Regions from separate parts of the Aliiroseovarius sp. genome, predicted to be linked through region 1. Evidence: riboswitches for the same ligand, from Rfam matches in the RefSeq annotation. Region 1 holds a riboswitch; the other holds the start of a gene.
The links. A riboswitch is a leader RNA that binds a small molecule or an ion and turns the genes downstream of it on or off. The one in region 1 is predicted to bind cobalamin.
Positions count from the first base shown of each region.

Region 2: another riboswitch for cobalamin. It lies ahead of ACO07D_RS04340 (DUF1636 family protein); the one in region 1 lies ahead of ACO07D_RS18615 (hypothetical protein).

Region 1 covers NZ_CBDDIE010000003.1:3,557,859-3,561,263, reverse strand. Annotated here, with positions in the region: gene ACO07D_RS18625 (beta-ketoacyl-[acyl-carrier-protein] synthase family protein) at 1-254, shown strand, start outside; gene ACO07D_RS18620 (invasion associated locus B family protein) at 347-997, opposite strand; cobalamin riboswitch at 1,188-1,423, shown strand; gene ACO07D_RS18615 (hypothetical protein) at 1,492-1,818, shown strand; gene ACO07D_RS18610 (helicase HerA-like domain-containing protein) at 2,208-3,405, shown strand, end outside.
Region 2 covers NZ_CBDDIE010000003.1:644,497-647,901, reverse strand. Annotated here, with positions in the region: gene cobN (cobaltochelatase subunit CobN) at 1-305, opposite strand, end outside; gene cobW (cobalamin biosynthesis protein CobW) at 312-1,346, opposite strand; gene ACO07D_RS04340 (DUF1636 family protein) at 1,343-1,753, opposite strand; cobalamin riboswitch at 1,856-2,081, opposite strand; gene ACO07D_RS04335 (NnrS family protein) at 2,137-3,291, shown strand; gene cobO (cob(I)yrinic acid a,c-diamide adenosyltransferase) at 3,382-3,405, shown strand, end outside.

The DNA.
Region 1 (3,405 bases):
TGATGATCAGCTCGACCAAGTCGATGCATGGTCACCTGATTGGCGGCACCGGCGCGGTGGAACTGCTGGCCTGTATCATGGCCCTGCGCGAAGGGGTGATCGCCCCCACGATCGGCTATGAGGAGCCGGACCCGGAGTGTGCGCTGGATGTGGTGCCCAACGTGGCGCGCCAGATGGAATGCGAGGCGGTACTGTCCAATGCCTTCGCCTTTGGCGGGCTGAACGCGGTGTTGGCCTTGCGAAAGGTGGCGTGAGGGACGCTTTCCCCGTTGTGGTCCATTAAAAGGGATCCAATAAAAAAACGCCGCCCCGAGGGCGGCGTTTTCGTGTCTGGGCCTGTGGCGGCTTATTGCTGCGGCAGAACCGGCGGCTGCAGCGAGTCAAAGGCGGCGGTGAAGCCGGTCAGCGAGATCGGCAGCTGCACGCGCTGGTCCGGTGCGACGGCGGGCACGATAGTGGCGGTCGCCACGCTACCGGCCTTCATTGCCGCGATATCCGCGGGGCCAAAACCCAGCTGAACCAGGCAGCCCTGTGCGGTGCAGACGCGGAAGGCGTATTCCTTGCCACCGCCACTGTCCACGGCAATGGTCAGCTTTTCGGTCAGCAGTGTTTCCAGGGGGGCAACAAAGGTGGCCCCGGCCAGGGCCTGGCTGCCCTCGGGCAGGCGCACGATGTTGATCTCGGCGACTGGCGTTCCGTCCGCGTCCTTCAGCAGCTGATACATCTGACACGGATCGTCGCCGCCCGGGTTGTGGGCGCAGCGGCGCTCCCAATCGCCATGAACCTCGGCGACATAAATCTGGCCGGGCTGGCGTTCCGCATCGGTGCCCATGTCCAGACCGGTCACACCGGCGTCGGCTTCGGCCTCGGCCTCAGCTGCGGCGTCTTCACCTTCGGCCGGGGCGGCCTCGCCGCTGTCCTGTGCCCAGCCGGTCGAAGCGGTGCTCAGCGCAAACAGTGCGGCCAGGGTAAGCGGTTTCAACAGATCTGCCTTCATGTGCAATGTCCTGTGTTTATCATGAACCTGTTCGGACGGATGCTTAACATGGCTGGAACAGGCTGTCAGGCGCAAAACGACTGCCTGACGCGCCATGGGGGAATTCCGCGTGTCCCCGGCCGTTCAGTGTTTGCTTGCCGCGTTCCGGACGGGAGGTGACGCAAATTCGCCTGACACCACGACCTGCCCGTGTTAGAGCGCAGAGGATGGTTTCGTTCGGCGCGCCCTGCGTGTCGGACGATCAGGGAACACGGTGCGGCGCCCACGATCCGTTCAACGGCGCCAATTCCGCGACTGCCCCCGCAACTGTAGGCGGCGAGCACCCCGGCATGACCACTGATCCGAGGCTTTCGAGCAGAGGATCGGGAAGGGCCGGGCGAGCCATGACCCGCAAGTCAGGAGACCTGCCATCGCCTGTAGACAACCCGGGCGGGGTGCCCCGGCGTGGATGATCCGTCCGCCCGTAAACCCCGTTTCAACGCGCGGAGGGCGACATGACCCGGAAAGACGAAACGATCATCTGCACCACCTGTCCGATCACAGGCGGGGCCTGCCTGCAGGGCCATGCTCTGTTGACACGATTGAGCGCTGCCATCGGTGCGGCGGGCGACACGCTGGACGAGGAATTCGAAATCTCCGGCGCGGCGGATGTGGCGGGCTGCGGGCGGCCCTGCCGCCTGGCTTGGCGCGCCACGCGGGACGAGGCCTGGCTGGCCGGGGATGTGGATGCGGACCTGTCCGAGGACGAGGTTTGGGCGGCGGCCAAGGCCGGGCGCGGCTTGGTCATTGCCACCCGTCAGGTCGAGATGGCGCTGAGTTGACACAAAGGTTGGTCGCGCCGCCGCTGGCGCACCCACCTGCCGGGAACGATATTCCGGCCCCCATCATTTTCTTGGAAAAAGCACAAAGAAAAAGGGCCCTGGATGAGGGCCCTTTCCTGATTTTTCACTCCCTGCCGGACCGGCCGGCTTATATTGTGTCGGAACGCTATGACGTTTGGTCGCATCGGTCAACAGGGGAAAGTGGTTGTTTTTCAACATTTTCGAAAAAAAGCCGCGCCCGGGGGCGCGGCCAGTCTGACAGGGAGGAAGTCATCCGGGCGAAAGAGGACACTGCCCGGATGATTTCACCCTAGCGCAGAAGGGTTAATTTTGTATTTTCAACCCAGAAGTTTTCCACAGGAAGTAGAGGCGGGCTCATGGGCAGCGATATGGACGGGCGCATTTTCATTGGCGGCGGCGGGGCTGAATACGTTGAAAAACAAGGACTATTGCTGAAGTATGCCAACCGCCACGGGCTGATCGCGGGGGCTACCGGCACCGGCAAGACCGTCACTCTGCAGATCCTGGCCGAAGGCTTTGCTGCCCAGGGCGTGCCGGTTTTCCTGTCGGATGTGAAAGGGGACCTGTCGGGCCTGGCGGCCGCGGGCTCGGAGGGGTTCAAGCTGCATGACGCCTTCATGAAACGGGCGGGAACCATCGGCTTTGACGACTATAAGTATGGTGCCTTCCCGGTGACTTTCTGGGATCTCTATGGCGACCAGGGGCACCCGATCCGCACCACCGTGTCCGAGATGGGGCCGCTGCTGCTGTCGCAGCTGCTGGAACTGACCGAGGCGCAGGAAGGTGTGCTGAATATCGCCTTCCGCGTGGCGGATGAACAGGGGCTGCCTCTGCTGGACCTGAAGGACCTGCAGGCGCTGTTGGTCTGGGTTGGGCAGAACTCCAAGGACCTCAGCCTACGCTACGGCAATGTCTCCGCCAGCTCGGTTGGGGCGATCCAGCGGGCATTGCTGGTGCTGGAAAACCAGGGCGGCGCGCGGCTGTTCGGTGAACCGGCGCTGGAACTCAGCGACATCATGCGCACGGATACAGACGGGCGCGGGCGGATCTCGATCCTGGCGGCGGACAAGCTGATGGGCTCGCCGAAGCTTTACGCGACCTTCCTTCTGTGGCTGTTGTCGGAACTGTTCGAGGAACTGCCCGAGGTCGGGGATCCCGACAAGCCCAAGCTGGTCTTCTTCTTTGACGAGGCGCATCTGCTGTTCGATGACGCGCCCAAGGCGCTGCTGGACAAGGTGGAACAGGTGGCGCGGCTCATCCGGTCCAAGGGCGTGGGCGTCTATTTCTGCACCCAGAACCCGGCCGATGTGCCCGAGGATATCCTGGGTCAGCTCGGCAACCGCATTCAGCATGCGCTCAGGGCCTTTACCGCCAAGGACCGCAAGGAGCTGCGCCAGGCCGCCGAGACCTATCGCGACAACCCGCGTTTCGAGACCGAGGACGCGATCCGCGAGGTCGGCGTGGGCGAGGCCGTGACGTCCATGCTGGAGCGCAAGGGCGCGCCCGGGGTGGTGGAACGCACGCTGATCCGCCCGCCGTCCTCGCAGCTGGGGCCGCTTGACCCGA
Region 2 (3,405 bases), 2.9 Mb from region 1:
GCCAGCCCATAGGCCCAGTAGCTTTCCCCGCCGATCAGCCGAACCAGGATGGCCTTGGCGCCCACCAGGGTCTGTTCAGCGTAAGTGTCGACCGACAGGGGATGTTTCAGCGCCACCAGGTTGGCGAGACGCAGTGAAGGCAAGTTGCCATCCGCCCCCCCATTCGCCCTGTGCCATCCTGCCGCGAAAGCCCCCAGGTCACTGTCCGAGAAGGACAGCACGACCAGCTCCGCAGGGCTCTGACCGAGGTCCTGCGGGGTGTCGCTCTGATCGAGCCCGTGGCTTTCGCGGAAGACGACGTGCATCGGTGCTTAGGCCTCCAGCACAGAACGAATGGCGGCTTCGTTGATGTCGTGATGTTCGGCAATGACCACCAGCTGGGTGCGACGTTCCTGCGCCCCCCAAGGCTGGTCGAATTGCGCGCGGACCCGCGCGCCGACCGCCTGCACCAACATGCGCATCGGCTTGCCTTCGACGGCGACATAGCCCTTCACGCGCAGGATCTTCTGCTCGCGGGCCAGACGTTCGATATTGCCTTGCAGCGTTTCGGGATTGGCGACCTCGCCCAGGTCGATGACGATCGAGTCGAAATCGTCATGTTCGTGGTCGTGATGGCCGTCATGGTGGCTGGGACGCGCGTCGAGGTCATCTTCGGCGGCGGCTTCCAGCCCCAGCACGACACGCGGGTCGACCACGCCTTCGCTCATCGGGATGATCGGCAGCTCGCGCGGGGCTTCGGCCTCAATCACGGCACGGGCCTTGGCGAGGCCCTCTTCGCCCGCCAGGTCGGCTTTGGACAGAAGCACGATATCGGCGCAGGAGACCTGATCCTCGAACACCTCGGACAGGGGCGTTTCGTGGTCCAGGCTATCATCGGCCTCGCGCTGGGCCTGAACGGCATCAAGGTCGGGGGCGAATTGGCCCGAGGCGACGGCCTCGGCATCGGCCAGCGCGATCACGCCGTCCACGGTGATGCGCGACTTGATTGCGGGCCAGTCGAAGGCTTTCAGGAGCGGTTTCGGCAGCGCCAGGCCCGAGGTCTCGATCAGGATGTGATCGGGTTTTTCCGGCAGGGCCATCAGGGCTTCGATCGTGGGGATGAAATCATCGGCCACGGTGCAGCAGATGCAGCCGTTGGCCAGCTCCATGATGTTGTTTTCCGGGCAGTTCTCATCCGCGCAGCTCTTCAGGATGTCGCCATCCACGCCGGCGGTGCCGAATTCATTGACCAGAACCGCCAGGCGCTTGCCTTGGTTGTGGGTCATCAGGTGACGGATCAGCGTGGTCTTGCCGGAGCCGAGGAAGCCGGTGATCACGGTGACGGGGGTTTTCGACAGGTTGCTCATTCGGCGGCCTCCTTGGTGGATTTCTGCGGGGCTTGTGGGGGAATGCGGGCAATGGATTGCTTGCGGAAGATCTCGGGCCGTTCACGCCAGGGCACGACACCGTCGGTGGTGGCGGCATAGGCGGTCACGCCTTCAACGATGGCGGGTACATGGGTGTCCGGGTCCATGTCGCCGTAGATGTAGGTCCAGCGTTCAGCCCCGCCTTCGATCACCATGGAACAGCCGCGCGAGCAGGCGGACAGGCATTCGACAGGGCGGATGCGGACATGGTCGGGCAGGGCGCCGGATAGAGCATCATGCAGACGGGCCCCGGGGCGAGGGCCTTCGGCGTCAGTGGGGGCACCGGCGCGGCAGGTGGTGCAGACGGTGACGGTGACCTTGGCGTCAATTTCGGCCATGTCGTCCATTGTGCCTTCCCTTTCCAATCTGTGGCGAAAGGGGGCAGGCCAGCCAGGGAACCGGTCCGAGACCGCTGTTCCGACAAGCCGGTCGCGATACACCCCGTTCGCCCGTTACGTACAGTGCTGGCAGGTCTCCCGGCTTGCAGAGTTCGAAACGTGTGGACCCCGGGGGGTGTTGTTCCGATGGCCACCCACCTTCCCGACCCTGTGGGGCCAGTGGTCGGGTGACCTCTCTGTTCACGGTCGCGGGGGCGGCTGCGCCTCGGCCTGTGGTGGCCTGTCGCATTCCCTCTTCGCCTGCCTTACGACAGGAACCAGCTAGGCCAGATGTGGCCAAGTGCTTATTGTTGTCAAGCATCAAGGGGGTCGGATTGCTGCAGGAAAACGACATGTCGGGGCGTTACTGGCCGGGCCGGGGGGCTTTGGCCGCGAGTTACCGGATCATGTTCCCGTTGACGGCGATCTGGGCGGCGTTGTCGGTGGCAATCTGGCATGTCCTGCCGACGAGCCTGGACCAGGTTGCCGATCCCTATCTGTGGCATGTGCATGAGATGACATTCGGATTTGGCGCGGCGGCCCTGTTGGGGTACCTGCCATCGGCCTGCAGCAGCTGGACCGGGCGGGCGCCTGTGTCGGGTGCTGCGGTGGCTCTTCTGGCTGGGCTGTGGGGTGTGGCGCGCCTGTCTATGCTGATCTCGGACATGCTGCCTCTTGCCTGGCTCGCCAGTGCGAATGCCGCAGTGTTCTGGGCGCTGGCCCTGGTGCTGGCGCGTGAGGGGATTCGCGGCGCAACCGCCAAGATCTGGGCTTATGTCGGTTTTCTTTGTCTGGCCGGAGGCGCCTCTGGCACGGTGCTGGTCGGGTCAGTGCTGGGGGGCGGTTTCGACGCGGCGCCTCTGCTGGCGCCTCTGCTGTTTGCCGCCCTGCTGGTGGTGGTCGGCGGGCGTATGGTCTTCGGCTTTCTGAAGTCCGATGCCAGCCGACGCGGTCGGGCGGCCGGGAGGGACCTGCCGTTGCTTGGGTGGATCGGTGCCGCGGCGCTGGGGCTGGCAGCGGCTTTGCTGATCTGGGGCCGAGACGAACTGGCAGGGTTTGCGTTGTTGACCGCTGCCCTGTCCCAGGCCGTGCGCCTGCCCACATGGTCGCTTGGCCGGGCCCATAGGGAGCCCCTGTTGCTCATGTTGGCGCTTGGGTTCCTCTGGCTGCCACTGGGGTTGGGGCTGTGGGGCACGGCCCTGATCGGGGTGGACCTGGTCGCGTCCCCCAACGCGATCCATGCTATGATCATGGGGGCCATGTCATCGTTGATCATGGCTGTCGCCGCCCGCCCGGTGGCCCGGCGTGGCGCGCTGGGGCTGGAGGCCCGCCCCTGGATGCTGCCCGCCTTCGGGTGCCTTCAGGCGGCCATTGTGATGCGGGTGGCAGGTTGGCAGGACGCGGCCGTCCTGGCCTGGAGCTTGGCTTGGCTGCTGTTCTTGGCAGGTCTGCTTACCCGCTGTCACGATCCGGTGCCGCGCCCGATTTTCAGCGGATCGCGTCGGTGAAAGCCGCGCGATTGGTCGGTGGCAGCATTGACAGTGTGCGCGCGCTGCGCTTCTACTCCGTTTCCGACCAGACAGGACACGAGGCCGCCCATGACCGACGATAACGCCCGCCAC